One region of the Janibacter sp. LM genome, then DNA from elsewhere that is predicted to be linked to it. Evidence: riboswitches for the same ligand, from Rfam matches in the RefSeq annotation. Region 1 holds a riboswitch; the other holds the start of a gene.
What was found. A riboswitch is a leader RNA that binds a small molecule or an ion and turns the genes downstream of it on or off. The one in region 1 is predicted to bind thiamine pyrophosphate.
Positions count from the first base shown of each region.

Region 2: it holds a riboswitch for thiamine pyrophosphate, as region 1 does, so the genes downstream of both, ABC138_RS08215 (ECF transporter S component) here and thiC (phosphomethylpyrimidine synthase ThiC) in region 1, are expected to answer to the same signal.

Region 1 covers NZ_JBDIVG010000010.1:83,219-98,690, reverse strand. The annotation lists gene ABC138_RS06730 (ABC transporter permease) at 1-402, opposite strand, end outside; gene ABC138_RS06725 (ABC transporter substrate-binding protein) at 576-2,207, opposite strand; gene malQ (4-alpha-glucanotransferase) at 2,434-4,524, opposite strand; gene ABC138_RS06715 (pirin family protein) at 4,585-5,502, shown strand; gene ABC138_RS06710 (alpha/beta hydrolase) at 5,504-6,202, shown strand; gene ABC138_RS06705 (universal stress protein) at 6,233-7,144, opposite strand; gene ABC138_RS06700 (deaminase) at 7,185-7,640, opposite strand; gene ABC138_RS06695 (MFS transporter) at 7,714-8,943, shown strand; gene ABC138_RS06690 (thiamine phosphate synthase) at 8,945-9,592, opposite strand; gene thiM (hydroxyethylthiazole kinase) at 9,583-10,386, opposite strand; gene ABC138_RS06680 (MFS transporter) at 10,383-11,738, opposite strand; gene thiC (phosphomethylpyrimidine synthase ThiC) at 11,735-13,486, opposite strand; TPP riboswitch at 13,481-13,590, opposite strand; gene thiD (bifunctional hydroxymethylpyrimidine kinase/phosphomethylpyrimidine kinase) at 13,621-14,463, shown strand; gene ABC138_RS06665 (tellurite resistance/C4-dicarboxylate transporter family protein) at 14,485-15,472, opposite strand, start outside.
Region 2 covers NZ_JBDIVG010000012.1:15,115-30,586, reverse strand. The annotation lists gene ABC138_RS08270 (crotonase/enoyl-CoA hydratase family protein) at 1-429, shown strand, start outside; gene ABC138_RS08265 (GNAT family N-acetyltransferase) at 426-1,523, shown strand; gene ABC138_RS08260 (saccharopine dehydrogenase NADP-binding domain-containing protein) at 1,545-2,846, opposite strand; gene ABC138_RS08255 (hypothetical protein) at 2,994-3,254, shown strand; gene ABC138_RS08250 (cupin domain-containing protein) at 3,255-4,478, shown strand; gene ABC138_RS08245 (sucrase ferredoxin) at 4,489-5,388, shown strand; gene ABC138_RS08240 (glyceraldehyde-3-phosphate dehydrogenase) at 5,421-6,881, shown strand; gene ABC138_RS08235 (metallophosphoesterase) at 7,033-8,547, opposite strand; gene ABC138_RS08230 (FAD-binding dehydrogenase) at 8,620-10,284, shown strand; gene ABC138_RS08225 (NAD(P)H-quinone oxidoreductase) at 10,381-11,358, opposite strand; gene ABC138_RS08220 (DUF4235 domain-containing protein) at 11,358-11,645, opposite strand; TPP riboswitch at 11,773-11,875, shown strand; gene ABC138_RS08215 (ECF transporter S component) at 11,956-12,600, shown strand; gene ABC138_RS08210 (ATP-binding cassette domain-containing protein) at 12,604-14,829, shown strand; gene ABC138_RS08205 (hypothetical protein) at 14,831-15,427, opposite strand; gene ABC138_RS08200 (PKD domain-containing protein) at 15,424-15,472, opposite strand, start outside.

The sequences.
Region 1 (15,472 bases):
GACGAGGACGAGGTTGTCGATGAACCCGCCCTTGCGCAGGCCGGCGAGGACACCGGCGGCGATGCCGAGCACACCCTCGAAGGCGAGGGCCATGACACCGAGCTTGGCCGTGACCTGGAAGCGCTCGGCGAGCTCCTCGGAGACGGGGCGGCCGAACTGGTTCTCACCGAGGTCACCCTGGGCGACGTCCTTGGCGTACTCGTAGTACTGGATCGGCAACGGCTCGTTCAGGTGGTACTTCTCGTTGAACGCGGCGATGTAGGCCGGCGGGCAGGGCCGCTCACCACACTTGCCAGCCGTGGGGTCACCCGGCATGGCGAAGACCATGGCATAGATCAGGAACGTGGAGAAGATGATCACCGGGATCATCTGGAGCAATCGACGGACGATGTACTTGCCCACGGCACCTCCTTCGGATCTGGGACGCACCTCGACCCGGGGTGCCGGGGGAGGCTAACTCATGTGCATGTGACCGACGCTACGCCGTGCGGACGCCGGTCGGCACGACTACCGGCCGGCCATCTCGAGTGGGGATGGCCGGCCGGCGGTCGTGCGTCGTCAACCCTGGGTCAGGGTCAGCTCTTGACCTTCATCGCGGCCAGGTCGGGGTTGCCGAACGGGGTCGCCTGGACGTCGGAGACGTTCTCGGACCAACCGATGATGGTCTTGCCGTACCACGTCGGGATGGTCGTGAACTCCTTGGCGATCATGCCCTCGGCCTCCTGGTACAGCTTGTTGGCCTCCTCGGGCGTCTCGGCGGCACCGGCCTCACGCATCTTCTTCTGGAAGTCGTCGTTGGCGTAGCCGTAGTAGTTCGAGCTCGCACCCTTGCCGTAGATCGGCGAGAGGTAGTTCTCGATGGACGGGTAGTCCATGACCCAGCCCATGCGGAACATGCCCTTGAGCTCGTCGTTGCCGAGCTTGGTCAGCATGGTCGCGAAGTCGACCGTGGGGGTCGCGACGCAGTCGATGCCGAGGGTCTTGTTGATCGAGTTGCACACGGCCTCGGTCCAGCCCTTGTGGCTGGCGTCACCGTTGTACGTCAGGGTCAGCTTGCCCTCGTAGCCGCCACCCTCCTTGAGCAGCTGCTTGGCCTTCTCCGGGTTGAACTCGCAGAACTCGCCGCAGGTGCCCTCCTTGTAGCCGTCGACGACCGGGGAGACCCAGCCGGTGGCGGGGGTGAAGGCGTCGTTGAAGATCTGCTTGACGATCGTCTTGCGGTCGATCGCCATGGAGAGGGCCTGACGGACCTTGACGTCCTTCAGCTTCGGGTCGACGTGGTAGTTCATGCCGATGAACTGGAGGGTGGAGTTCTCCTTCTCCAGGTAACGACCCTCACCGAGGTCGTCCTTGAACTTGTTGTCGACGAGGGCGCTCGCGGGGATCTCGCGGACGACGTCGAGGTCACCGGACTGCAGGGCCACGTACGCGGCGTCGGAGTCCTGGTAGTTCTGGAAGATGATCTTGTCGGCGTTGCCCCCGAAGTCACCGGAGTAATCGGCGAACTTGCTCAGGGTGATCGCCTGGTTCTTCTCCCAGGAGTCGAGCTTGTACGGCCCGGCCGCGATCGGCTTGTCGCCGAACTTCTCCGGGTCCTCGAAGAAGGAGTCGGGCTGCGGCGCGAAGGCGGTGTAGCCCAGGCGCAGCGGGAGGTTGGAGACCTTCTCCGTGGTCTTGATCGTGAAGGTGTGGTCGTCGACGACCTTGAGGCCCGTGAGCTCCTTGGCCTTCGGCGCACCCTTGCCGGCGCACGGCTTCTTCTCGTCGTCACCGGTGCACTGCAGGTCCGCGAAGCCCTCGATGGGCTCGTAGAAGTAGCTGCCCTGCTGACCGTTCTCGCCGTTGGCGGTGTAGTTCCACGCGTCGACGAAGTTCTTGGCCAGGACCTCGCTCCCGTCGTGGAACTTGTAGCCCTTCTTCAGCTTGACCGTGAAGGTCTGGTTGTCGTCGGTCTCGATGGACTCGGCGATGTCGTTCTCGGGCTCGGCCGTCTCCGGGTTGTAGTGGACCAGCTTCGCGGTCAGGACGTCGAGGACGTCACCGCCACAGGTCTCAGCGGTGTTACCCGCGACGAGCGGGTTCTCCGGGTTGCAGCCGGACGCGGTGATGGTGCCGCCCTCGCCACCGCCCGAAGTGCTTTCGTCGTCGCTGCCGCCGCCACAGGCGGTCGCGAGGAGCGCGACCGCGGAGATGCTGGCAACAGCCATCGCGCGAGACTTGACTCGCATGGATGTCCTCCTACGTCATGCCGCCGGGAAGGCGGGTTCATACGGCGTTCCCGACGGTCCGGGTCCACCCCTGGGCGCAGCGCTGTCGCGACTGCTCCGCACATCAAAAACCACGCGGCGGGCCCAGACCACGAACCGGTGTGGGGTGAGACACAACTGTGACTCTTCGGTGACCGCTCCGGCACCCCGCGCGGGAGATGCAGGGTTATCCCTCGACGAGGTCGTCGAGCAGCACCGGCCGGCGGTCCGGCCCGGCCAGCGGCAGGCGCCAGTTGGGGTACTCCTCGTCGGTCCCGGGCTGGTTGATCGCACGCACGTCGCCGACGAGGTCGGTGAGCGCCACCCCACGCATCCGCGAAGGGGTCTGGCCGATCCACGCGTGCAGCGCCGCCACGACCGCAGCGACCGGGGCGTCGACGTCCTCGATCAGGCCCCGCTCCCGCAGGGCCTCGCGCACGGCGCGGACACTCCCTTCCTCCGCCGCGCGCTCCTCCTCCACGGGCCGGGTCAGCAGGCCCAGCCGCTCGCGGATCGCCACGTGCTCCAGCGCGAGGTAGCCCGCGCTCGGCGGGAGGTCGTGCGTCGTGACGGTGGCCAGGCACAGCTCCCGGTAGTCCTCGGGCGGCAGCGGGCGGCCGTCCTCGCCCCACTCGAACCACGCGACGCTCGTGCCGAGCACGCCGCGCTCGAGCAGGTGCTCGCGCACCCACGGCTCGACGACCCCGAGGTCCTCACCGACGACGAGGCACCCGGCCCGGTGGGCCTCGAGCGCCAGGATGCCGACGAGGGCCTCGTGGTCGTAGCGCACGTAGGCGCCCTCGCCCGGCGCGTGGCCCTCCGGCACCCACCACAGGCGGAACAGGCCGATGATGTGGTCGATGCGCAACCCACCGGCGTCGGACAGCACCGCGTGCAGCATGTCGCGGAAGGGGGCGTAGCCGAGCTCGGCGAGCCGGTCCGGGCGCCACGGCGGCTGGGACCAGTTCTGCCCCAGCTGGTTGAACTGGTCCGGCGGGGCTCCGACGTCGATGCCGCGCGCGAGCGCGTCGCCGAGCGCCCAGGCGTCGGCCCCCTCGGGGTGGATGCCGACCGCGAGGTCGGCGACCACGCCGATCCCCATCCCGGCTGCCCGCAGCCGCGCCTGCGCGGCCGTGAGCTGCCCGCGCACGACCCACTGCAGCCACACGTGGAAGGAGATCTCCGCGCGGTGCGCGTCCCGGTGGGCCGCCACGGCGTCCGATGCCGGGTCGTGCAGCTCCTGCGGCCACTGCGTCTCCCACAGCGTCCCGTGCTCGGTCGCGAGGCTGCACCACGTCGCGAAGTCGACGAGCGCCTGACCCTCGCTGGCGTGCAGCGCCGCGACCCCGGACGCGTGGTCCTCGGCGAGGTACCGGTAGGCGATCCGCAGGGCGGCCTGCTTGAGGGCCCAGGCTGCGTCGCGGTCGATCGTGTCCGCGGCGTTGAGAGCCGCCGCCTCGGCCACGAGCGCGTCGTACTCCGTGCGTGCCGTGGTCGGCAGCGCATCGAGGCCGGGTACCTGCCGCAGGTCGGTGTAGACGGGGTTGAGGAACCGGCGCGAGGTCGGCAGGTAGGGCGAGGGCTCCATCGGCGCGACCGGCTCGGCCGCGTGCAGCGGGTTGACGAGCACGAAGTGCGCGTCGTGCGCGCGAGCGGCCCACTCCCCCAAGGTCGCCAGGTCGCCGAGGTCCCCGATGCCCTGGCTGCCGGAGCCACGCACCTGGTACAGCTGCGTCATGAGCCCGGTCCGGGGCTCCTCCGCGAGCACGGGGGGCAGCTCCAGCCGCTGCGGGACGGTGACGAGCACCGCCCGGTCGCTCCCCGGGTGCAGCAGCGCGTCGGTCCGGGCCACGAGCTCGTGCCAGCCGAGCGGCAGGTCCGCCGGCACCGCGAACGCGGCCTCGCCCACGAGCGCGCCGTCGACCTCGGCCGGCTCCACGACGTGCTCGAGCTGATCGAGGTCGCGGCGGGCCCCCCCTTCGAGCACGACGTGGACGGCCACCTCGCTCCCGTGCGGCACGTGCACGAGGAGGCGAAGGGGGTCCCCCTCACGCTGCACGACGGTCGGGGGCAGCGTCCGGCGCCACGGCGCGGTCCGGGCCCGCTCGAGGCCCGCGGCGACCTCGGCCTCGCTGCCGACGTCCTCGCCCATGGCCTGGAGCACCGCCCGCAGGGTGTCCTCGGGAACATCGCGGTGCTCGCCGCGCCAGTCCCACCACTGGGTGTCGACCCCCCGCGCGGCGGCCAGGTGGACGATCAAGGAGGTCGCATCCGTCACGGCCCCACCTTCCAGCAGTCGACCGGGCCGTGTCCAACGGGCGCGGGGTAGCGTGATCAGGTGGACGACGTACAGATCCTGCAGCCCCGTGAGGTGCCCCTCGGTGGACCGCGCGCCATGCCGGTGCGGCGGACGCTGCCGTCGCGGCAGCGCTCGCTCGTGGGCGGATGGTGCTTCCTCGACCACTACGGTCCCGACGACGTCGCGAGCACCGGCGGCATGGTCGTGCCGCGGCACCCGCACACCGCGCTCGCCACGGTCTCGTGGCTCTTCACCGGCGAGATCGAGCACCGTGACTCCACCGGCGCGCACGCGATCGTCCGGCCCGGCGAGCTCAACCTCATGACCGCCGGCCGTGGGGTGAGCCACTCCGAGTTCTCCACCGAGGGCACGACCACCCTCCACGGCGTGCAGCTGTGGTTCGCCCTGCCCGCCGCCTCGGTCGACCGCGAGCCGACCTTCGAGCACCACGTGCCCGAGCCCGTCTACGTGCCCGGCGGCATCGCCCGGGTCTTCCTCGGCGAGCTCTTCGGCGAGCGCTCCCCGGTCGTCACCGACGGGGCGCTCACGGGCGCGGAGATCCTCCTCGACGCCGACGCCGAGACCGTCATCGAGGTCCCGGCCGACCACGAGCACGCGATCCTGCTCGACGACGGCGACATCACCGTCGAGGGCACCGCGCTGGAGCAGTCCGAGCTCGGCTACGTCGCGCCCGGCCGCACGAGGATCACGCTGCGCTCGGCGACGGGCGCCCGGTTGGTGCTCGTCGGCGGCGAGCCCCTCGGCGAGCAGATCGTCATGTGGTGGAACTTCGTCGGTCGCTCCCACGAGGACGTCGTCGCCGCACGCGACGCGTGGATGGCCGAGATCGCGGCGGGACCTCAGGTCGAGGGCCGCTTCGGTCCCTTCGCCCCGGACCAGCCCGCCCCGCTGCCCGCCCCGGCGCTGCCGGGCGGCCGACTCCGGGCGCGTGGCTGACATGGGCGTCTGGGCCACCCCCACCGTGCGCACCGTCTTCGTCCACGGCCGCGGCCGCACCGGCGCCGCCGCCTGGCCCCTCGTGGCCGCGGAGCACGACCCGACCCACGTCTTCCTCGAGCGCACCTGCCAGGCGGACCAGCCCGAGCGCGACGCCGACCGTGCCCTGGCTGCCCTCGAGGGTCGCGGGCACCTCGTGGGGCACTCCTACGGCGCGGTGACCGCGATGCTCGCCGCGCAGCGCCGACCCGACTGCCTGCGCAGCCTGGTCCTCATCGAGCCGGCCTGCTACGACGTGGCCCGCGGCGGCCGACGGGTGGAGCGGCACATCAGCGCGATGGCCCCGGTCTTCGCCGTCGCCGACGACCCGAGCGTCGACGGGCGCGAGTTCATCACCCGGTTCGCCGAGGGCATGGGGGCGCCGGCGCCCACCCTCGACGACGAGACCTGCGCCGACGTCGCGGCCCGCATCCGCGCGACCCCGGCGCCCTGGCAGGTGTCGCTGCGCACGGACACCCCGGCGCTCGTGCCGACGCTCGTGGTCACCGGAGGCGTCGACCCGATGTACGCGGAGGTCGCCGCCGCGCTCGAGGCGAAGGGGGCGACCCACCGCGTCGTCCCGGGCTGCGGCCACCGGCCGCAGGACTCCCCGGAGGGCCTGGCCGCGATGCACGAGTTCTGGGACGCGCACGGGGCCTGACGCCCGTCGCCGGGCCCCGCGCGCGGTGGCTCAGTGCCGGTGCAGGACCGCCACGGGGCAGGTCGCGAGCGCCAGGACGCGCTGCGAGACCGAGCCCAGGAGCATCCCGCGGAACCCGCCACGACCCCGCGAGCCGACGAGCAGCATGTCCGCGCCCTCGGACACCTCGACGAGGGTGTCGGCGGCCCGGCCGTGGTGGACCTCCACGGTGACGTCGATCTCGGGGTGCGCCGCACGGTCCTCGGCGATGGTGCGCTCGGCCATCGCGCGGTAACGAGCATCCACCGCCTCCCACGCCGGGGTGCCGGGCTCGGTGACGACGACGCCGTGCTCGACCTCGACGTTCCACGTCGTGACCGTCGTGACCTGCTTGCCGCGCACCTGGGCGGCGTCGAGCGCGTGCCGGAAGGCCAGGCGGCTGTGGTCGCTGCCGTCGACGCCGACGACGACGCGCCCGTCCCCCTTCGTCGAGCTGCCCTCGGGCACCAGCACGACCGGGCACGGGGCGTGGGCGACGACGCTCAACGAGGTCGTGCCGAGGACGATGCGCTGGGCGCGGTTCTTGCGGGCCGAGCCGACGACGAGGACGCGGGCGCCGCTGGCGGCGTTGAGCAGGGCACCGGCCGGGGCACCCGTGGGCAGCGCTGTCGTGACCGACAGGTCGGGGTGCTCGGCGACGACCTGGGCGCGGGCCTGCGCGACGACCCGCTCGGACTCCTCCTCGACCCGCTCGACGATCTCGGGGCTGGTGAGCAGCTCGCCGTACGCGGAGAGCGGCGTGCCGAGGTCGACGGCGTGGACGAGGTGGAGGGGCGCGTCGATGGCCGTGGCCTCGGCGGCGGCCCAGGCGAGGACTGCGGCGTCCCGGTGGCTGCCGTCGAGCGCCGCCACCACGGCGGCGGCTGGGGTCGGGGTGTCGTGGGGGCTCGCGTCGTTGCTCATGCCCCATTGTCCCCATGCCGCGTCGCCGCGGGAAGGGGGGTCACCCCCAGTCGGTGAGTCCCTGCCGGTCGTGCGAGCCCTCGGGCCACACGGCCCGGACGATGCCGGCCGCGGCGAGGGCCTTGCGGCAGCCCGGGCAGGGCGGGTCGGTGATGTACGCCGTCGCCCCCTTGGTGTCCCGGGTGGCGAAGAGCAGCGCGTTGACCTCCGCGTGGATCGCGATGCAGAACCCTGGCGTGCCCGGGCGGTCGTAGTCCCCCAGGCCGGGCACGGCGTCGTAGTCGAGCCGCCCCCTCGGGCACGCCCCCTCGAGGCAGTCCGCCTCGCCGGGGGCCGCGCCGTTGTACCCGGTCGCGATGATCCGGTGGTCGATCGTCAGCACGGCACCGACCCGCCGCCGCGTGCACTTGGCGCGCGCCGCGACCGCGCCGGCGATGCCGAGGAAGTACTCGTCCCAGCTCGGTACGGTCCGCTCGGGCGTCGTCAGGTCGGGCATGAGGGTGATCCTAGGCAGGGCGCGGGGTGGGACCGATGCGGCGACCGGGCACCACCGGTGGTAGACCACGGTGGTGAGCAGCCACGAGACCCCGGTGACGGGGAAGATCCACCGGACTCCCCCCTTCGGCCCCGTCCTGGTCGTCGCCGCGGTGGCGCTCGTCTCCGTCAACCTCCGCCCGGGCGCGACCTCCCTCGGACCCCTGCTGCAGGAGGTGCGGGCCACGCTCGGCCTCGGGTCGACGCTCGCCGGCGTGCTCACGGCCCTGCCCGGGTTCGCCTTCGCGGTCGCCGGGGGCGCGGCCGTCGGGCTCGCCCGTCGCGTCGGTGTCTCGGCCGGCATCACCCTCGGGGTCCTCGCGGTCGTCATCACGCTCGTCACCCGCGTGCTCACCGACTCCGCCGCGGTCTTCCTCGTCCTCACCGCGATCGGCCTCGCGGGCATGGGCCTGGGCAATGTCCTCGTGCCCGCGTGGATCAAGAGGCACTCGAGGGACGGCGGGGTGCGGCTGATGACGGTCTACGGCATGGGCCTGACCGTCGGCGGCACGCTCGGTCCGCTGCTCGCGGCCCCGGTCGCGACCGTCGCGCCCGGCGAGTGGCGCGGCGCCCTCGGCATGTGGGGGCTCGTCGCGCTCACCGCGCTGGTGCCGTGGGTCGTCATCAGCCTCAGGGACCGGGTGCACCGCCGCTCGGCCGGCGAGAACCCCACGTCGCGGATCCGCCACTCCCCGACCGCGATCGCGTTGACGGTCCTCTTCGGCGTGCAGTCCACCAACGCGTACGTGCAGTTCGGCTGGCTGCCGCAGATCTACCGCGACGCAGGGCTCTCGGCCGGGTCCGCGGGCGCGTACACCTCGATCGTCGCGGGGCTCGGCATCGTCGGCGGCCTGATGATGCCGACGGTCATCGCGCGCAGCCGGGACCTGTCGGCCTGGATGGTCGGCTTCGGTGTGCTCGCGGTGGCCGGGTACCTCGGTCTGCTCGTCGCACCGGCCGCGGCGCCGTGGCTGTGGGCGACGCTGCTCGGCCTGTCCGGCTTCGCCTTCCCCACGGCCATCTCGCTCATCACGGCGCGCACCCGTGACCCGCACGTCACGGCCCAGCTGTCCGGCTTCGTCCAGCCCATCGGGTACCTCGTGGCGGGGGTGGGGCCCTTCGTCGTCGGTGTCCTCCACGAGGCGACCGGAGGGTGGACGGCGGCGCTCCTGCTCCTCATGGCCACGGGCGTCGGCATCACCCTCTCCGGTCTGCGCGTCGCGCGTCCGGTCTTCGTCGACGACGAGGTGGCGGAGGGGACCTGACTCAGCCCCACGCGGCGAGCACCGCTGCTGCGGCGGCGCCCGGGTCGGCGGCACCCATGACCTCGCGCACGACGGCGACCCCGGCGACACCGGTCGCCGACAGCGCCGGGACGTCGGCGAGCGTGACGTCGCCGATCGCGATGACCGGCAGGCGCGTCGCCGCCACGCGCAGGGGGTAGCCCGCCAGCCCCACCGGCGGGCGACCGACGTCCTTGGTCGGCGTGGGGCGGAAGGGCCCGCTGCCGAGGTAGTCGGGTCGCGCGGCGCCCCTGCGGGACTCCGCCTCGCGGACGTGCTCGAGGGTGCCCGCCGTGAGCCCGACGAGCGCATCGCTCCCGAGGAGTGCCCGGGCCGCGGCGACGGGCAGGTCGGCCTGCCCGAGGTGGACCCCGTGCACGGGTGCACCGTGGCGGCGGGCGGCGTGGGCGACGTCGGCGCGGTCGTCGACGAGGACGCGGGTGGCCGGCGCCACCGCGGCGACCGCCCCGGCCACGTCGATGACGAGGTCGAGCAGCTCACCGGCGAGCAGGTGCTTGGCCCGCACCTGGATGACACCGGCTCCTGCGGCGGCAGCCGCCGCTGCGGCGGCCACCGTGGCCGGCCCGTCGCCCGAGGTCACGAGGTACGCGCGCCAGTCGATCAGCCCCATGCCAGCCGCACCTCCCCCGCGACCTCGTCCGCGCCCACCTCGTCGAGCGCGTCGAGGAGGCCGACGCGAAAGCTCCCGGGCCGCAGGTGTGCCACCCGCTCCGACGCCACGGTGAGCAGGGCGGTGGCGGCCACCGCTGCGACGAAGGGGGTCGCCACCGCCAGGTGTGCCGCCGTCAGCGCCCCCAGGAGGCAACCCGTCCCGGTGACCCGGGTGAGCAGCGGTGTCCCCGAGGAGATCCGGGCGGAGCGCCGGCCATCGGTCACGAGGTCCACCTCACCGGAGACGGCGACGACGCACGCGTGGTCGAGGGCGAGCGCCCGGGTCGCGCGGGCGGCCGCTTCGGGGCAGGCGGTGCTGTCGGCGCCGCGGCCCCCCGTCGTCCCGCCGGCGAGCACGAGGACCTCGGAGGCGTTGCCGCGGACCACCGACGGTCGCAGGGCGAGCAGCTCGCGGGCGAGGGGCGTGCGCACGGGCGCGATGCCGATCGCCGTCGGGTCCAGGACCCACGGCACGCCGCGCTCGGCCGCGGTCCGCGCCGTCGGGAGGAATCCGACCATGCCGTCCGTGCTCAGCGACCCGAGGTTGACCAGGAGGGCATCCGCGACGGTGACGAGGGTCGGAGCCTCCGCGGCGCTCTCGGTGAGCATGGGCCGCGCGCCGGCCGCGAGGAGCCCGTCGGCGACGAGGGCCCGGGTCACGGATCCGGTCGCGCCGTGCACGAGGGGCGCTCGCTCGCGCAGCGCCCGGACCGCGGCGGCGACCCGGGGCCGCAGGTCGTCCACGTCGCTCATCTGCCGGCCCCCACCGCGGCCCGCGCGTCGACGCGCTCACCCGCGACGACCCGGGCGAGGTCGCGGTCGAGGTCCGCGGGCGCGAGCCGTGGGCCGAGCGCACCGCACCCGGCGACGAGCAGGCCCGCGACGACGAGGACGGCGGCCACCGAGCCGTCGTGGCCGAGGACCCGCTCGAGCTGCGGGATCCACCACGGCCACAGCGCCGGTCCCACGATCGACAGCGAGTACGCCGTGCCGTAGCCGGTCGAGCGCACGTGGGCGGGGAACCGTTCGCACAGGTACGCGCCCACCGGTCCGTAACCGCAGACCGTGACGACCTGCAGGAGCGCGATGCCGACGACGAAGGGGAGGACGCCCGCGGTCATCGTGGCGACCCACAGGGCGGGCGCGAGCAGGGCGGCCGTCAGTCCCCAGCCGACGAGGAACCGGCGGCGGCCGACGAGCGTCGAGAGGTGGCCGGTCGTCGACATGACGAGGGCCTGGGTGACTGCGGCGACGCCCATGACGACGGCGACGGCACCGCCGGCGAGACCGGCGTCCGCGTCGAGCCGACCGGTGACCAGGATGACGACCATGTTGGTCATGAGCCACAGCCCGCTCATCAGCCCGAACATCTGCCAGAAGGCGCCCGCATACGCACCGCCGAGGACGGCGCGCAGCCCCAGGGAGGTGCGGGCCCTCCCTTCGCCCGCGAGCTCGCGCTCCCGCACGACGCCCGGCGCGTCGGCGACGCGCGCCGAGTAGTAGGCGAGGAGCGCCAGGCTCGCCAGGCCCCCGGCGACGAAGGAGAGGCGCCAGCCCCACCCGGCGTACGCGGCAGGACCGAGGAGCGCGATCAGTCCGGCGGTCGCGAAGGCGATCGTCGACTGCGCCCACGGAGCCATCGACATGATGAGGCCGGAGACGAGGCCACGGCGGCGCGGGGGCGACCACTCCATGGCGAGCGGGATGGCCGAGGTGTACTCCCCCGCGATGAAGACGCCCCCGACAAAGCGCAGCAGCACGACGAGCGCGATCGCGGCGGTCCCGACGCTCTCGTGCGAGGGGACCGCCGCGATGGCGAGGGTGCACGCGGCGGTGCCCGCGATGGCGACCTGGGTCGTGCGGGTGCGGCCCACCCGGTCGGCGACGCGACCGAAGACCATCGACCCGATCGGACGACCGAGCAGGGTGGCGACGACGACGACTGCCCCGGTGGTGACGCCGGCGTCCGGGCCGGCGAGGGTCGTGAGTGCGGGGGCGAGGGCGAGCACCGGGAGGAAGATGTGGACCTGGTCGACGTAGTTGCCGACGACGCCGGCACGCACGGCGGCCCGCCCGGCCGGCGGCAGGCCCGGGACGAGGCTCATCGGCCGGGCTCGCCGACGACGTAGACGCTGGCGCCGAGCTCGACGAACTGGCGGGACTTCGCCGCCATGCCCGCCTCGACGACGGCACGCTGCTCCGCGGCCGAGCCGTAGGCGTCACGGATGTCCTGACTGATCCGCATGGAGCAGAACTTCGGGCCGCACATCGAGCAGAAGTGCGCGGTCTTCGCCGGCTCCGCCGGCAGGGTCTCGTCGTGGTACGCCATCGCGGTCTCGGGGTCGAGGGAGAGCGCGAACTGGTCGTGCCAGCGGAACTCGAAGCGGGCCTTGCTCAGCGCGTCGTCGCGCACCCGGGCCCCGGGGTGCCCCTTGGCCAGGTCCGCCGCGTGCGCCGCGATCTTGTAGGTGATGACGCCGGTCTTCACGTCGTCGCGGTCGGGCAGACCGAGGTGCTCCTTGGGGGTGACGTAGCAGAGCATCGCGGTGCCGTGGCGGGCGATCTCCGCGGCGCCGATGGCCGAGGTGATGTGGTCGTAGCCGGGCGCGATGTCGGTGACCAGCGGGCCGAGCGTGTAGAAGGGCGCGCCGTGGCACCACTCCTGCTCGAGCTCGACGTTCTCCCGCACGAGGTGCATCGGGACGTGCCCGGGCCCCTCGACCATGACCTGCACGTCGTACTCCCAGGCCCGCTTGGTCAGCTCGCCGAGGGTGCGCAGCTCGGCCAGCTGGGCCTCGTCGTTGGCGTCCGCGATGGACCCGGGACGCAGCCCGTCACCGAGGGAGAAGGCGACGTCGTAGCGGGCGAAGATCTCGCACAGCTCGTCGAAGTGGGTGTAGAGGAAGGACTCCTCGTGGTGCGCCAGGCACCATCCGGCCATGATCGAGCCGCCGCGCGAGACGATGCCCGTGACGCGCTCGGCGGTCAGCGGGACGAAGGGCAGTCGCACCCCGGCGTGGATCGTCATGTAGTCCACGCCCTGCTCGCACTGCTCGAGGACGGTGTCCTTGAAGACGGACCAGGAGAGGTCCTCCGCTCGGCCGTCGACCTTCTCCAGCGCTTGGTAGATCGGCACGGTCCCGATCGGCACCGGGCTGTTGCGGATCAGCCACTCGCGGGTGGTGTGGATGTCGTCGCCGGTCGACAGGTCCATCACCGTGTCGGCGCCCCAGCGGGTGGCCCAGGTGAGCTTGTCGACCTCCTCGGCGATGGAGGAGGTGACCGCGGAGTTGCCGATGTTGGCGTTGATCTTCGTCAGGAAGGCCCGCCCGATGATCATCGGCTCGGACTCGGGGTGGTTGACGTTGTTGGGGATGATCGCCCGGCCGGCAGCGACCTCGTCGCGGACCAGCTCGGGGCTGCAGCCCTCGCGCAGCGCGACGAAGCGCATCTCCGCGGTGATCTCGCCGCGCCGGGCGTAGTGCATCTGGGTCACCGTGCGGCCCTGCGTGGAGCGAAGGGGGGTCCGCTCCCCTCCCCGCCAGGCCAGGGAGGTCTCGCCGCGGCGCACGGCCGAGCGGCCGTCGTCGGCCAGGTCGCGCGGGCGACCCTCATAGACCTCGACGTCACCGCGGGCCCGGATCCACTCGGTGCGCAGGTCGGGCAGACCGACCTGCGGGTCCGAGCCCGGCCCACGGGTCCGGTAGACGTGCACGTCCTCGTGGGGGGTGCCGTCCGGAGCCGGCGCCAAGGAGATCGCGGTGATCGGCACGCGGATGCTCTCGTCGTGCGGGTCGACGACCTCGACCCGACGGTGCTGGGGGTGGACTTCGGACTCAAGGGGTGTGCGCATGCAGCGCCTCCTCTTCCTTCGCCGGCATGATCCGGACAGGTTCAGACGGTCCGGACGGCGGTAGTCCGATCTCAGCTCGTGCCCGAGCTCCCGTGGGGGTGCCACCACACTAACCACATCGCTACTGTGCTCGCATGAGCGCCCCCCTCCCTCGGCCGCCGATCGCCTTGTCCATCGCCGGATCCGACCCGTCGGGAGGCGCCGGCATCCAAGCGGACCTGAAGACCTTCAGCGCACTGGGCGCCTACGGCACCTGCGTGATCACCGCCCTGACCGCCCAGTCGACTCGTGGGGTCACGCTCGTCCACGACGTACCGGTCGACGTCGTCCGGGCCCAGGTCGAGACCCTCGTGGCCGACGTCCGCATCGACGTCGTCAAGGTCGGGATGCTCGCCTCGCGGGCGCTCGTCGAGACCGTGCACGAGCTCCTCTCCCACGGTGCCCTGCGCGACGTGCCCGTCGTGCTCGACCCGGTCATGGTGTCCACCTCCGGGTCACGTCTGCTCGCCGAGGGCGCCGTCGCCGCGGTGCGCGAGCTGCTCCCCCGGGCCGACGTCATCACGCCCAACGTCCCGGAGGCCGCGGTCCTGCTCGACGAGCCGGTCGCTGGGTCACCGGACGAGCTCGCGGACCAGGCCCGGCGCCTGCGCGAGCTCGGCGCACGCAGGGTGCTGGCCAAGGGCGGGCACCTCGCCGGCGACGCGTCCGTCGACATCTGGCTCGACGGCTCGGACCCGTTGCTGCTCAAGGCTCCTCGCATCACGACGGGGGCGACGCACGGTACCGGCTGCACGCTGAGCTCGGCGATCGCCGCCCTTCGCCCCCGGCACCCCGAGTGGCTGCCGGCGGTCATCGAGGCCAAGGCCTGGCTCACCGAGGCACTGCGCCACGGTGAGGCGCTCGACATCGGCCAGGGGCCGGGGCCGGTGCACCACTTCCACGAGCACGAGCGCTGGCGGGCGCCGGTCGGCGGGTGAGCCGCGTCCCCGGGGCCGGTCCTACCGCTCGCGGCGCCCGGCCCGCACCCAGCTGACGGCCATGGCCCCTGCCGCGAGCAGCCACGCCGTGACGGCGACCCACAGCCACGCCGCGCCGATGGCCTCGACGAGCGGCAGGGCGTCGGCCCGCCCGAGGTACATCCCGGCGACCGCGTACATGCCGAGCGGGAAGACGATGCTCCACCACGTGGACTCGTACCGCAGGGGGATGCGGTGCACGAGGTGGCGCCAGACGCCGACCGCGAAGAGCACGGGGATCAGCCACGTCGCCCAGGCCCAGCACAGGACGACGAGACCGGCGATGAGCCCCGAGGTCGCGTCCACCATCGGCGTCGACTCCATCTCGACGATCTTGGCGCCCGCGACGACGGTGATCGCGACGGCACCCATCGAGACCCAGTACGGCGGGTTGAGGTCCTGCGGGCTGAGCGGGTACAGCACGAGCCGCAGCGCGACGAAGACGGCACAGGCGGCGTAGAGGACGACCCCGACCGACCACGCGAGGACCGCCAGGACGGCGAGCGCCTGCCTCCCGGAGGTGACGACGGGCTCGAGCCCGGCGGCGGCCGCGGCGACCGACTGGCTGCCGACGACCCAGATGAACCAGGTGCCGTTGGCCTCCGTGAGCACGGGCCGCTCCGCCCTGGAGAGGACGGCGGCCCACGGCACGCCGTAGCCGAGGAGGACCCAGACGATCGTGGCAGCGACGAGGAGGGCGGCGCTCACGCCGGGCGCGATCTCGAGGAGTCGGACGGCGAGCACGCACGTCCCGGCCACGACCGTGAAGTAGCCGAACGCGAGCCGCGGGTCGTGCAGGTCGGCGAGCGCCCGGTCGCGGTGGCCCACGAGGCGGACGAGGAGCGCGAGCACCAGGGCGACCCACGCCGTCGCGGCGACGACGAGCAGGACGGTCGAGGGGAGGGCCCGCCCCTGCTGGTCCATCCCGACCGAGACGATACCGGTCGCCATGACGAAGGCGAAGGCTCCG
Region 2 (15,472 bases), on a different contig from region 1:
ATCGCCCGCCCGGACTCGACGTGGTCGGTGCTCGAGGGTGCCTGGGGGATCGTCCCCGACATGTCGGGCGTGCACGCCCTGTCCCAGCTCGTCGGTATCGATGTCGCCAAGAAGCTGTCGATGACCGCCGCCAAGATCTCGGGGGAGCGGGCCCACGAGCTCGGCCTCGTCACCGACCTCGCCGACGACCCGGTGGGGGCCGCGACCGAGCTGGCGCGTGAGCTCGCCGAGCGCTCGCCCGACGCGCTCGCGGCGACCAAGCGGCTCTTCGACCGGACGTGGACCTCCGGTCCCCGGCGGGCATTCGCCCGCGAGCGACTCGAGCAGCTCCCGCTGCTCCTGGGCCCCAACGCCGCCCGAGCCCGCAAGGCCAACCTCGAGCGCACCGCCGCCGAGTACCTGCCCCGCCAGCGTCGCCTCGTCCCGTGAGCGGCGGACCGCAGCAGCAGACCGGCTTCCTCCCGATCGTCCCGGAGGGTCTCCCCGAGGGGTGGACCACCCGCGTCCCCGACGAGGGAGACGTCGAGGACCTCATCGCCCTCGTGTCCACCGCCAAGGAGGCCGTGGACGGCTCCGGTGCGGTGGAGGAGGAGCTCGTCGCCAGCGAGGCCGTGGGCGAGGCGTCGTGGACGCGGCGCCAGGTCGTCGTCGTCGACCCGGCCGGGGCGATCAGGCTCTGGGCCCGCGTGCACGACCGCGCCGCCGGTCGCTGCAACATCGACCTGACGACCGACCCCGCGCTGGGTGCCGAGGTCGAGGAGCAGCTCGCGCCGTCCGTCCTCGCCTGGGCGGAGGAGGTCGCCCTGAGGATCTCCCGCGGTCGCGGTCTCGGGGGCACGCGGCTGGACATGTCTGTGCACGAGGACGACGAGCGCCTGCGGGGTCTCCTCGCGGCCGACGGGTTCGAGCACGTCCGCACCTGGCTGCAGATGAGGCGGCCCACGCAGCCCGGCGACGAGGAGCTGCTCGAGACGCACCGGCGCGAGGGCGTCGTCGTGCGCCGGGTGGCCCGGCGCGAGGACGGCACGCCGGTGGCGGCCGACCTGCAGGCGGTCTACCGGATGATCGAGGAGTCCTTCGCGGACCACTTCAACTCCTACCGCGAGTCCTTCCCGGAGTTCCTCGCCCGGCTGCGCGAGGCGCCCGGTCACCGGTGGGACCACTGGTGGATCGCGGACATCGAGATGGAGGGGCAGTGGGTCCCCGGCGGAGCCGTCGCTGCGGCGGTCCTGCCGCCCGACGCGTCGGGGACCGAGGGCACCTACATCGACTACATCGGCGTGCACCGGCTGGCCCGCGGGCGCGGGGTGGCCAAGTCGCTGCTCCACGCGGTCATCGCCGACGCCGCGGCGCGCGGCCGCAACCGGGTCTCCCTCGAGGTCGACGCCGACAGCCCGACCGGGGCGGACGGCATCTACGAGTCCATGGGGTGGGTCACCCGCTACCGGACCGAGTCGTGGCAGCGGGACGTGCTCGCCGAGGGCACCGACGCGCCCGTCCCACAGGCCCGCCTCGACGAGTAGCTCGCCGGGGCCGGGCGCGCGTCAGTCGAGGACGCGGGTGGTCTCGATCGTGAAGTCGTGGGCGCGCAGGCGCTCGACGAGCGGGGCGGCCATGGCGACCGCGGGGGTGAGGACCCCCCCTTCGCTGTCGAGGTCGTCGAGGGCGAGGCAGAGCGCGGCCTGACCGAACATGATCGCCGTGCCGCTGTAGCCCGGGTCCGCGTCGGCGGCGACCGTCGTCGCGTACCGGGCGCCGGTGGTCGTGCTCGCGACCACCTCGACGGCGAAGCGGCCCCGGGTCCGCGACTCCTCGTCGGGACCCTCTCCCGGGGCGGGCAGGAAGCGGTCGACGACCTTGCGCGTCGGGCCGAAGGCGAGCCCGCCGACGAGGCCGAGCAGGCCCACCGTCATGCCGGTCGCCGCGAAGGGGGCCTTGGCGCGGGTGCCGAAGTCGGTCACCTCGTGGTAGCGGAAGGCGCGTCCGTAGCGCCAGCCCAGGAGCGCGTTGGAGCGGCGCACGACCCGGGTGTTGTACGAAGCCATGATGAAGGGGCCGGTCCAGTGCCCATCCTCGGTGCGCCGGACCGGCAGGCGGGAGCCGAGGCGGCCGAGGACGCTGCGGACCCGGCCGCGCTGCGCGGCACCGGCGGTCGGCACGCCCGCGCGGTCGGCGCGGGTCGGCTCCGCCGACCGGTCGGGGCTCAGGGCGTAGGGGTCGGCGATCGCCCGGCGGTCCTCCGGGGACTCGCTGGCCGCGATGACCTGGGTACGCATCGAGTCGATGGTGCCGCCGGAGAGACCGCCCTTGAGGCGCCGGACGAAGAGCACGGTGTCGGTCAGCTCGCCGGCGTCCTCGGCGGCGGCCACCCGGGCGGTCTCCCAGACCGCGAGGTCGGACGGGACGGAGTCGAAGCCGCAGGAGTGCACGATCCGGGCACCGGTGCGGCGGGCCACGTCGTGGAAGGCCTCGGCGCTGTCGCGGACGAAGAGCACCTCGCCGGACAGGTCGGCGTAGTGGGTGCCCGCCACCGCACAGGCCTTGACGAGCTCCCGCCCGTACCGGGCGTACGGCCCGACCGTCGTGGCGACGACGCGCGCGTGCTCGGCCAGGTCCGTGCAGGCCCCCGGGTCGGCGAGGTCCACGACGAGCCGGGGCCACTCGGCGGCCCGCCCGCCGAGCTCCGCGGCGAGCGCGTCGAGACGGTCGCGGGAGCGCCCGGCGAGCGCGATGCGCAACCCCTCCGGGGCGTGGTCGCGCAGGTGGCCGGCGGTGAGGCGCCCCACGAAGCCGGTGGCCCCGACCAGGACGATGTCGTACTCACGAGCGGTGACGGACGAAGTCATGCTCTCGACACTAACCGCATTGCCCGGCAGGAACATTCGCGTCCTGTGCGCACGTCGTCACGGGGTGAGGGTTCCCTCCGGGGGTCGACTCCGCTAGGAAGGGGGGAGGCGGTGCGCCGCACGTCACCGACGACGAAGGAGAAGCACATGACGCAGCCTCCGAACGAGACTCCCGACGTTCCCGAGGAGGCCATCGGCGGGGTGCCCACCGAGGCGCCCACGACCGGTGGCGACGGTGGCGCGGACGGCGCGGCCGGTGACGGTGGCGCGGACGGCGCAGCCGGTGACGGTGGCGCGGACGGCGCGGCCGGTGACGGTGGCGCGGACGGCGCAGCCGGTGACGGTGGCGCGGACGGCGCAGCCGGTGACGGTGCTGCTGGCGACGGTGGCGCCGACGGCGGTGCCTGAGTGACCCCACGCGAGGAGGCCGGTGCCCCGACGGGCACCGGCCTCCGCCGCGTCACGGACCTCGGCCCCGAGGACTTCGCGCGGGCCTGGGGACGCGAGCCCCGGCACGTGCCCGCCGCGGCCCTCGGCAGCGACTTCGTGGACCTGCTCGACACCCCGGCCGTCGACGACCTGCTCTCCCGGCGCGGCCTGCGCACCCCCTTCCTCCGGGTGGCGCGGGAGGGGCAGACGCTGGCCGACGCGGAGTTCACGCGCGGCGGTGGCGTCGGGGCAGGCGTCGCGGACCAGCTGGACGACACCGCGCTGCTGCGGCTCTTCGCGGAGGGCCACACGCTCGTGCTCCAGGGGCTGCACCGCACGCACCCGCCTGTGCTGGACTTCGCGCAGGACCTCTCTGCGGACCTGGGGCACCCCGTGCAGGTCAACGCCTACGTCACCCCGCCGCAGAGCCGCGGGTTCGCCGCGCACTACGACGTCCACGACGTCTTCGTGCTCCAGTGCGGCGGTGAGAAGACCTGGCGCCTCCACCCGCCCGTCCTCGAGCACCCCCTGCGCACCCAGCCCTGGCAGGACCGCCGCGCCCCGGTCGAGCAGGCGGCGCAGGAGCAGCCGCGCCTCCTCGTCACGCTCCGCCCCGGCGACGTCCTCTACGTCCCGCGCGGCTGGTTGCACGCGGCCGAGGCGCTCGGCGGCGTGAGCACGCACCTCACCGTCGGCGTCCACGTCTGGCACCGCGGGCACCTCGCCGAGGCCGTCCTCGACGCCGCACGGAGGGGGGTGGCCGCCCGCGCGGAGGCGCGGACCCCCCTTCGCCCCGGGGTGGACGTCGCCGACCCCGACGACCTCGTCGACGACCTCGCCGTCGTCCGCGCTGCCCTGCTCGACGCGGTCGCCGCCGTCGACGAGGCGGCCGTCGCGGCCCAGCTCGCCCCCCGCCAGCGCGCCGCCCAGCGGCCGGCGCCCGTCGCGCCCGTCGCCACCACCGAGGCCCTCGCGGGTGAGCCGGTCGTCGTTCCCCGGGAGCACCTGCGCGCCGCCCTCGAGCCCGACGGGGAGGGCGCGGTCCTCGTGAGCCGGGCCGGCCGCCTGCCCCTGGACGCGTCCGAGGCCGACGCCGTCACGACGTGGCTGGTGGCCGAGGAGCCTGCCCGGCTCGACCCGGCGCTCGCGCGGCGCCTCGTCGTGGCCGGGGTGGCCGTCCCGCTCACCGCTCCGCCCGCGTAGGGTCGCCGAGGTGAGCCCCGACCCCTCCGCAGAGCACGTCCGGTGCTCGATCGCCGCCCGTGAGCGCGGCGACGTGCCGGTCGGCACGGCCGTGCCGGCGCGGTACTGGATGCTCGTCACCCACCCCGGCCCGTGGCCGGTCAAACCGATCACCGCCCCGCCCCTCACCGAGGTGGGCGACGCCCTCGCGGCGGCGCTCGACCGCTTTGGCGCCCGGCTCCAGCTCATCCGGCGGCACGGCCGCCAGGAGCGCGAGGTCGTCGCGGCCGACGGCAACCCGGTCTTCCTCGTCGACGTGCGCCGCGGGCTCGTCGGACGGGCCACGTGGGAGCGGCCCGAGGACCTCGTCGAGCTCGCCGGGCGCTTCGACGACCTGCCCTCCCCGAGCGCCGAGCCGCTCTTCCTCGTGTGCACGCACGGACGCAAGGACGTGTGCTGCGCCATCGACGGCCGCGTCGTCGCGGCCGTGCTCGACGACGCCCTGCCCGGTGCCGTCTGGGAGACGACCCACCTCGGCGGTGACCGCTTCGCCGGCAACGTGACGATCCTGCCCGAGGGCTCGATGTACGGGCGCCTCGAGGGTGACACCGCCCCGCAGGTCGTGCTCGACCACCTCGACGGACGGGTCGACCTCGAGCGGTGGCGCGGTCGCTGCTCGTGGCACCCGGCGGCCCAGGCCGCCGTCCACGACGTGCTGCGCGAGGGTGAGGTCCGGCTGGCGGACATCGCTGTGCCGCAGGTCGACCCGATCGGCGAGGAGACGTGGCGGGTGACGGTCACGGCGGGCGGGAGGACCTCCCTTCGCCGGGTCACCCGGACGATGTCCGAGGCCCACGTCCTCACCTGCGCCGGGGTGCCCAAGCAGCAGGCCCTGTACGACGTGCGTCCGACCGACGGATCCGGCGTCTGACCCATCCACGCGAGCGACTATTCTCGGCGCCCATGACGACGACGCCGCAGACCACCGACGCAGCAGACGAGCATCTCGCCGACTGGGCAGACCGACAGGCCAAGGCCGAGGCCATGATCCCCGCCGTGGGTCGCCTCTACCGGGAGCACGGGGTGGTCACCTCGATCCACGGCCGGCCGCTCATCGGGCAGTCCTCGACCGAGATCCTCAAGGCGCACCGCTTCGCCCGCCGCGTCGACGTCGAGCTGACCCTCGACGACACGCTGCCGATGATCGAGGCGCTCGCGGCGCTCGACCTCGGTCCGGCCTCCGTCGACATCGCCCGCCTGCACCGCCGTCGCCTCGAGACCGGTGAGGGCCTCGCGCTCGAGGACTTCCTGCGCGCCGAGCTCGGTGACGTCGTCGGCGGTGGCTCCGGTGGTGGTAGCCGCCAGAGCACCGACGTCGTGCTCTACGGCTTCGGCCGCATCGGCCGCCTCCTCGCCCGCATCCTCATCGAGCACGCGGGCAACGGCCAGGGCCTGCGCCTGCGCGCCGTCGTCGTGCGCCGCGGTGCCGACAACGACCTGTCCAAGCGCGCCAGCCTCCTGCGCCGCGACTCGGTCCACGGGTCCTTCCCCGGCACGATCACGGTCGACGAGGACAACAACACGATCCTCGCCAACGGCACGCTCATCCAGGTTATCTACTCCGACAGCCCCTCGAGCGTCGACTACACGCAGTACGGCATCAACGACGCGATCGTCGTCGACAACACCGGCCGGTGGCGCGACGAGGAGGGCCTGTCCCAGCACCTGCAGTGCCCCGGCGTCTCGCGCGTCCTGCTCACCGCCCCGGGCAAGGGCGGCCTGCCCAACATCGTCAGCGGCATCAACGACGCGATGATCGGTGACAGCAAGGTCGTCACCGCTGCCTCGTGCACGACCAACGCGATCGTCCCGACGCTCAAGGTCATCAACGACGAGTACGGCGTGGTCGGCGGCCACATCGAGACCGTCCACTCCTTCACCAACGACCAGAACCTCATCGACAACTTCCACAAGGGTGAGCGTCGCGGCCGCTCCGCGGCCCTGAACATGGTCCTCACCGAAACCGGTGCCGCCAAGGCGGTCGCCAAGGCGCTGCCCGAGCTCGAGGGCAAGCTCACCGGCAACTCGGTGCGCGTCCCCACGCCCAACGTGTCGATGGCGATCCTCAACCTCACCCTCGAGAAGCCGGTCGAGCGCGAGACCCTCAACGACTTCCTGCGCCAGGCCTCGCTCTACGGCGACCTGCACAAGCAGCTCGACTACATCGACAGCCCCGAGGTGGTCTCCACCGACTTCGTCGGCAACCGCCACGCGGGCATCGTCGACGGCCGCGCGACCATCACCGCTGGCGACCGCGTCGTCCTCTACGTCTGGTACGACAACGAGTTCGGCTACTCGTGCCAGGTCGTGCGCGTCCTCGAGGAGATCGCGGCGGTCCACCCGCCGGTCTTCCCCGCGGTCTGAGCGGCGGCGGGGAGGCCGCGCCGCCTCAAGATTATCGGGTCACCCGAGAAACCTCGGGTTCGCAAGAGTTTCAAACTCTTGCTGAGCGGGGGTTTAACGGGTGACCCGATAATCATGGGGCCAGTGGGACTCGCGCCCCCGCCACCCCACCTCAGGGACGAAGGGGGCGGACGCTCAGCTCGTCGCCGCCGCAGGTGCGTCCCTCGGCCGGGTCCTCGACGATCCGCGAGGCGTTGAGCACCGACAGCGAGTCGAAGCTCGGCCGGCCCTCGATGACCGAGCGGTACTGGTAGCGCACGAGGCGCTGGGCGCGGCAGGAGGAGTCGAAGGTCAGCACGTCGAAGGAGCTCGGCTGGCCGACGAGCTCGGCGTCGGGCCCACCGACGAAGTGCGACAGCGTCCCGCCGCCCGTGAAGGTGCCCACCTGCAGCCGGTTGCCGTCGAGCAGCGGGACATGGCCGTGCCCGTGGACGCGCAGCCGGCCGGGGGCGTCGTCGAGAGCGGGTGCCTCGTGGGACACGGTGATGTCGGGCGGCTCCTGCTCGCCGAGCGCCTCGAGCCACCGGTCACGCGCCGCGCCCTGGGCGTCGGTGGTGCCGTCGTCGGCGTCGCCGTAGTACCTCGGGTCGTTGAACCCGGCGATCCGCAGGCCGCCGATGTCGACCTCGCGGTAGCCGCCGTCGCCCGGCTCGAGCAGCTGCACCCCTTGCGTGCCCGCGAGCTCGTCGAGGAGCGCGGTGTCGCTCGGGCTGCTGCGGTCGTGGTTGCCCGCGACGAAGACGTACGGCACGCCGAGCGAGGTGATCGAGCGGTAGAGGTTGCTCAGGCGGGCCTCCTCGACGTGCCCGAGGTTGATGAGGTCGCCGGAGTCGATGACGACGTCGATGTCCTGCTCCTGCACGATCGTGCGCATCAGCGCGTACTGGTTGGCGGAGTGGATGTCGGAGACGAGCAGCACGCGCAGGGCCTCGCCGCCGGGGACCTCCTCGGGCGCGTACTCGTCCTGCATCGCGGCGGAGAGGGCGAGCAGGTTGCGCAGGTAGGGGGTCGCCTGGTCGGCGCGCTGCTCGACGTCGTCGAGGAGGCCGCGGTTGGCGATGGCCAGCTGGAGCAGCCCGGTCGAGTCGAGCGCGAGGAGCCGGTCGGCCTGGTAGGTGCGCTGCGCGGAGACCCCGGAGAGCGCGCACGTGAGGGCGGCGACGGTGAGCGAGCCGACCGCCGTCCGGGGCGAAGGGAGTCCCCGTCGCCGCAGGCCGACGCCGAGGAGGACGACGCCGAGCCCGAGCGCGGCACCGGCGGCGAAGCGCAGGCCGACGCCCGTCGCGGCCTCGCGGATGACCCGGGTGCGTTCGTCGGGGCCGACGTCGAGGGCGCTGGCGTCGAGGTCGCCGGAGCGGACGAGCTCGGTGATCTCCGGCTTGACGCGCGGCGCGACGTCGACGCCCGGGGCCAGCCCGGAGAAGCGGGCCGACACGCTCCCGACGACCGTGTCCGTCCCGATCCGCGAGCGGTCGCCCCACCCGGGGGCGAGCCGCACGTCGGCGGCGTAGTACCCGGTCTCGACCGTGACCGGCCACAGCGCGGCGGTGACGAGCCCACCGGCCAACGTCGCGGCGGCCACGAGCGCGGCCATGCCGGCGCGTCGCATCAGCTCGGTCCATCGCACCGCCCCACTGTAGGCAGACGGCCGCTGGCACCCACATTGCTACCTGTCGGTAACCGCGTCTAGGCTCACGGCATGAACGCAGATGCCATCGTCGTCGGCCACGGACTGGCCGGGCTCGTCGCGGCCGCGGAGCTCGCGGATGCCGGCCGACGGGTCCTCCTCGTCGACCAGGAGAGCGAGGCCAACCTCGGGGGACAGGCGCACTGGTCCTTCGGTGGGCTGTTCTTCGTCGACAGCCCCGAGCAGCGTCGCCTGGGCATCAAGGACTCCGCGGACCTCGCGCACTCGGACTGGATGAACACCGCCGGATTCGACCGGGACGAGGACCACTGGCCGCGCCGGTGGGCGCAGGCCTACCTCGACTTCGCCGGCGGGGAGAAGCGCGCCTGGCTCCACGAGCAGGGGATGCGCTGGTTCCCGATCGTCGGCTGGGCCGAGCGCGGCGACGGCTCCGCGCACGGCCACGGCAACTCGGTCCCTCGGTTCCACATCACGTGGGGGACGGGACCGGGGGTGGTCGCCCCCTTCGTCCGTCGTGTCGAGGAGGCGCGCGAAGGGGGCCTGGTCACCTACGCGCACCGCCATCGCGTCGACGAGCTGGTCGTCGAAGGGGGTGCCGTCGTCGGCGTCCGTGGCGTCCGGCTCGCGGCCGACCCGGCCGAGCGCGGTGTCGCGACCAACCGCGACCCCGTGGACGGATTCGAGCTGCGGGCGCCGGTCGTGCTCGTCGCCTCCGGCGGCATCGGCGGCAACCACGACCTCGTCCGGGAGAACTGGCCCGAGCGCCTCGGGACCCCGCCCCGGCGCATGGTCACGGGTGTGCCCGCGCACGTCGACGGCCGGATGATCGCCATCACCGAGGCCGCCGGAGGGCGCCTCATCAACCGCGACCGCATGTGGCACTACGTCGAGGGGATCCGCAACTGGGACCCGATCTGGGCCGGTCACGGCATCCGGATCCTGCCCGGGCCGAGCTCCATGTGGCTCGACGCCGAGGGCAACCGCCTGCCGGCGCCGCTGCTCCCGGGGTACGACACCCTCGGCACCCTCGAGCACCTGCGCCGGACCGGCCACGACCACTCGTGGTTCGTCACCAACCGGTCGGTCGCGGGCAAGGAGTTCGCGCTGTCCGGGTCGGAGCAGAACCAGGACCTCACCGGCAAGGACATCGGCGGCGTCATCCGCAAGCGCTCGCTCGCCGACGTCACGCCGTCGATGCAGGCCTTCCTCGACCACGGCGCCGACTTCGTCCAGGCCGACACGGTCGAGGAGCTCGTCGCGCAGATGAACGGGCTGGTCGAGGACGGTGAGCCGCAGCTCGACGTCGCGCACGTCAAGCGCCTGCTCGACGAGCGCGACGCGCAGCTGGACAACGCCTACTCCAAGGACGCCCAGGTCGCCGCGATGCGCGTGGCCCGCAGCTACATCGGGGACAAGATCTCCAAGCGGGCCTACCCGCCGCACAAGCTCCAGGACCCCAAGAAGGGACCGCTCGTCGGCGTCAAGCTGCACATCCTCTCCCGCAAGACCCTCGGGGGCTTCGAGACCGACCTGTCCGCGCGGGTCCTCGGGCACGACGGGGAGCCGGTCCGCGGGCTGTACGCGGCGGGCGAGGCGGCCGGCTTTGGCGGCGGCGGCCTCCACGGCTACCGCGCGCTCGAGGGCACCTTCCTCGGCGGGTGCATCTTCTCCGGCCGCACCGCGGGGCGGGCGATGGGCGCCGAGCTCGGCGACTGACCCCCTTCGTCCGGCCGCGGGAGCCCGCATTGCCCTAGGGGAATGCGGGCTCGCGGCTGCATTCCCCTAGGGCAATGCGAAGGGGGAGGGGTCGCGTCAGGCGGTGAGCAGGATCTTGCCGATGTGGCCGCTCGCCTCGAGCTCGCGGTGGGCGTCGGCCGCCCGGTCGAGCGGGTGCGTGCCCTGGACGATCGGGCGGACCGCGCCGTCCTCGATGAGCGGCCAGACGTGCTCGCGGACCGCGGCGACGATCGCCGCCTTCTCCTCAGCGGGTCGGGCGCGCAAGGAGGTCGCGATGACCGCGGCCCGCTTGCTGAGGAGCTTGCCGAGGTCGAGCTCGCCCTTGCGGCCACCCATGAGGCCGATGACGACCAGACGCCCCGACGTGGCCAGGACGTCGACGTTGCGGGGCAGGTACTTCGCCCCCATGAGGTCGAGGACCACGTCGGCGCCGTGGCCGTCGGTCGCGGCCCGGACCTCCTCGACGAAGTCCTGCTCCTTGTAGCCGACGAGGATCTCGGCGCCCAGCTCGCGGCAGACGTCGAGCTTGTCCTGCGAGCCGGCCGTCACCGCCACGCGCGCCCCGGCCGCCGTGGCGAGCTGGATGGCCATCGTGCCGATGCCGGAGGACCCGCCGTGCACGAGGAAGACCTCACCGGGCTGCAGGTTGGCCGTCATGAAGACGTTGGACCAGACCGTGCACGCCACCTCGGGCAACCCCGCGGCGTCGGTGAGGGAGACCCCCTTCGGCACGGGGAGGAGCTGTGCCGCGGGGACCTTGACCTGCTCCGCGTAGCCGCCGCCGTCGACGAGGGCGCAGACCTCGTCGCCGACGGACCAACCCTCGACCTGCGGGCCGACCTCGCGGACCGTGCCCGAGACCTCGAGGCCCGGCAGGGGGGAGGCGCCCTTCGGCGGCGGGTAGTGCCCGAGGCGCTGCATGACGTCCGCGCGGTTGACCCCCGCAGCGACCATGTCGACGACGACCTCGCCGGGACCCGCCACGGGCGCGTCGACCTCGGTGACCTGCAGGACGTCGGCGTCACCGGGCTCGGTGATGGAGATGCCGCGCATCAGGAGACCTTGTCGAGCTCGCCCTCGAGGTTGCGCATCGCGTCGGGCAGGTGGCCCGCCGACTTCTTGTAGAAGTGGGCCGCCTGGCGCGTGGCCATCGTGCGCGCCAGACCCATCGCGAGGCCCGCGAGGGCGGCGAAGGCGATCGCCTCACCGATCGGGTTCTCCGGGTTGTTGGGGTCGATCGACTCGTCCCTGCCGGCGCGCGACCAGATGATCTGCACGATCTTGTTCGCGACCATGCCGGCCAGGATCGCCGAGCCCGTGCCGAGGATCTTCCAGACCATGTTGCCCACGTCGGTGTTCCCTTCAACGTCGATCGGTGGTCGACGGACTCGCCCACCCGGTACGGGTCCCACACTGCCACAGGACGCCCTCCCGGTCCGCCGGGGCCACCGGCCTCGGTATGCTGGTCGGGCACGACAGGGGAGCGCAGCAGCGCTGAGAGTGCGGGCAACCGCAGACCCTCGTACCTGATCCGGCTAGCACCGGCGTAGGGAGTCGAGTCTCAAGGGACGTCGTCGCCGGCACGACCCTGCGGTCGCGTCGACGACCACGGCCCTCCCTGTGGGTTACGACACAGGAGATGCACCCATCATGACCACCACCACGTCCTCGACGGAGCGCGCCACCGCGACCGTCCTCGCCACCCGCCCGCTCATGCGGTGGCGCACCGTCGACCTGCTGACCATCGCCTTCCTCGGCGTGGCCTTCGGCGTCGCCTACTGGGGCTACGGCCTGCTCTACAACGGCCCGATCTCCGCGCTCGGGCTCGCCTTCCAGCCCCTCTTCGGGCTCTTCGTCGGCTTCTGGTTCATCGCCGGGATCGTCGGTGGCCTCGTCGTCCGCCGTCCCGGTGCCGCCCTGGCCTGCGAGCTCATCGCCGCGATCGTCTCGGCCCTCTTCGGCAACCAGTGGGGCGTGACGACCATCGTCTCCGGGCTCGCGCAGGGACTCGGGGCCGAGATCGCCTTCGCGATCTTCGCCTACAAGGCCTTCGGCCCCGCCGTCGCGGTCCTCGCCGGTGCGCTGTCAGCGCCCCTGGAGTGGGTCTACGAGATCGCGTACTACTTCACCGACTGGACCTGGACCTGGAAGCTCGCCTACCTCCCGCTCATGGTCGTCTCGGGTCTCGTCGTCGCCGGCCTCGGCGGGTGGCTGCTCACCCGGGCGCTCGCGCGGGCCGGCGCGCTCAACCCCTTCCCGCCCGGGCAGGAGCTCCTCGAGCGGCGGGCCGTCTGATCGGTGCCCGCTGACCATGCGGCCGGCGGGGGGCGGGTCGAGGTCGAGGGCCTCACCTGGCGCCCCGTCGGACGAAGGGAGCCGGTCCTGCGGGACCTGCACCTCACCCTCGACCCGGGCGAGCGCGTCCTGCTCGTCGGGCCGAGCGGGTCCGGCAAGTCCACGTTGCTGCGTGCCCTCGCCGGCCTGCTGCTCACCGTCGACTCCGGTGACCTCACCGGGTCCGTCCGGGTCGACGGGCGGGCCCCCGGGGAACGGCCCGGCACCGTCGGGCTCGTCCTGCAGGAGCCGGGCTCGGGCACCGTGGCCGCGACCGTCGAGCGGGACGTGGCCTTCGGCCTGGAGAACGTCGCGGTCGACCCCACCGACATGCCCGCCCGCGTGGCGGCCGCGCTCGCCGCGGTCGGCCTCGACCACCTCGACCCCGGCACCCCGACCGGCGCGCTCTCGGGCGGGCAGACGCAGCGCCTCGCGCTGGCCGGCGCCCTCGCCCTGCACCCCGCGCTGCTGCTCCTCGACGAGCCCACCGCCATGCTCGACGACGCGAGTGCCGCCCGGGTGCGCGAGGCCGTGGTCCGCGGCGCCGCCGGCGTCACGACCGTCGTCGTCGAGCACCGGCTCGGGCCGTGGCTGCCGCACGTCGACCGCCTGCTCGTCCTCGGCCGCGACGGCCGGGTGCACCACGACGGACCACCACGGACCGTCCTGGCCGACCATGGGGAGGCCCTCGCCGCAGACGGCATCTGGGTGCCCGACGTGCCCGCACCCGAGCCGCTCGCCATCGACCTCGGGCCGCTCGCCGTCCCGGCCACCGACCCGGTCATCACGGTCGACCCCCTCGTCGTCGAGCGTCGGCGCAGCCGCCTCGACGGCAGCAGCGAGGTGAGCACCGCCCTCGTCACGGACGCCCCGCTCGACCTCCGGGCCCACCGGGCCACGGCGCTCACCGGGCCGAGCGGTGGGGGCAAGAGCACGTGGCTGGCGGCGATCGCGGGGCTCCTGCCCCCTTCGTCCGGGGGCGTGACGACGGGCGACGGCCGGGACGTGGCCGGGTTGCCGGCGACGGAGGTCGCGCCGCTCATCGGATGGGTGCCGCAGTGGAGCTCGAGCGCGCTCCTCGCGCGGACGGTCCTGGACGAGGTGACCCTGACGGGCGCCACCCTCGGCGCCCCGGACGAAGGGGGCGCCCGTCACCTGCTCGAGGTGCTCGGCCTCGCGCACCTCGAGTCCGCCGACCCGCAGACCCTCTCCGGCGGCGAGCAGCGCCGCCTGGCCGTCGCCGCCGCCCTCGCCCACGGCCCGGCCGCCGTGCTCGCCGACGAGCCGACTGTCGGCCAGGACCGGGGCACCTGGTCGGCCGTGACCGGGCTCCTCCTCGCGCACCGCGCCCGCGGCGGCGCGGTCGTCGCCGCCACGCACGACGCCGACCTCGTCGCGCTCGTCGACGAGACCAGGCCCGTCGTGCCACCGCCCGCGGCGCCGCCCCGGACCACCCCGCGTGCGGTCCTGTCGCGCTGCGGTCCGCTCTCCCTCTTCGCCGCTGCCGCCCTGCCGATGGTCGCCGCGGTCCTCTCGCCGGGCTGGCAGGTCTCGCTCGCGATCCTCGGGCTGCTCGCTCTCGGTGCACTCGTCGGTCTGGCCAACCTGCGCGGGTCGGGCGGCGGGTGGACCGACGCCGCGCGGTGGCGCGCGCTCGGTATCCGGCTCGTCCCGGCGCTCCTCGGTGCTCTCGGCGTCGGGTGGTCGACCTGGCTCCTCGGGGCGCGCGAGGTCGACACGGCGCTGTCCGCGGCGACACGGTTGCTCGTCATCGTCGTCCCCTCGGCGATCACCCTCGCCTTCGTCGACCCGGACGACCTCGCCGACCACCTCGCCCAGCGGCTGCGGCTGCCGCCGCGGCCGGTCGTCGCCCTCGGCGCGGCGCTCCAGCGCGTGCAGTCCTTCGGCGAGGTGTGGGCCGAGATCGGGTGGGCGCGCCGGCTGCGCGGCCAGGGCATCACGTGGCGACGGCCGGGGTCGGTGCTCGCGCACCTGTGGGCCTCGACCTTCGGCATGCTGCTGCGCTCGCTCGGGTCGGCCGCGACCCTCGCCGTGGCGATGGACGCCCGGGGCTTCGCGACGGCGGGCCGGCGCACCTGGGTCTCACGGGCGCCGTGGACCCGGGCCGACACCCTCGTCGTCGTGGCCGCGCTCGTCCCGGTCGTGGTCGCGCTCGCCGCGCGGGCCTGACTCAGCAGGAGCCCTTGAGCTCCTCGAACCAGGCGATCTGCCACCCCGACGGGCTGGGCCACTGCCGGTTGATGACGTGGAAGCGCACCGGGTGCGGGCCCGGCCCCTGCGAACCCTCGACCTTGGCGCCGCTCGCGTCGACCGCGTACGTCGCGCTCTCGTCGATGCACCCGCGCACCTCGACGAAGGGGGCCACCGCCGCCCCGCCCTTCGCGGGCGGGTCCAGGTCGATGTCGGTCGCCTCGGGGTCGGCGGTGAGCTTCGCCTGGCCCGACAGCCGGTGGTGCTCGACATCGAGCTCGCCGGCCTCGGCGACGACCGAGGTGGCCGCGCGCCCCTCGGCGAAGCCGATCGAGGAGGTGTCGCGGTAGCTCCCGGGGTCGCTGAGCACGGTGTTGCGGCCGCTCACGTACTGGTACACGGCCCCGCGGGCGCGCTCCTTGGCCACCTCCTCGCCGGTCGGGGGCGTCGTCGTGCTCGAACTGACGAGCTGCCGGTCGATGGTCTCGTCCGGGTACTCCTCGCCGCACCCGGAGAGGAGGAGCCCGGCGACCGCGACGAGGACGAAGGGGGTGGTGCCCGCGTGGCGTCGGGTCACTTGGTGACCACCTGGTTCTCGCCGATGCGGACCCAGAGGGACTGC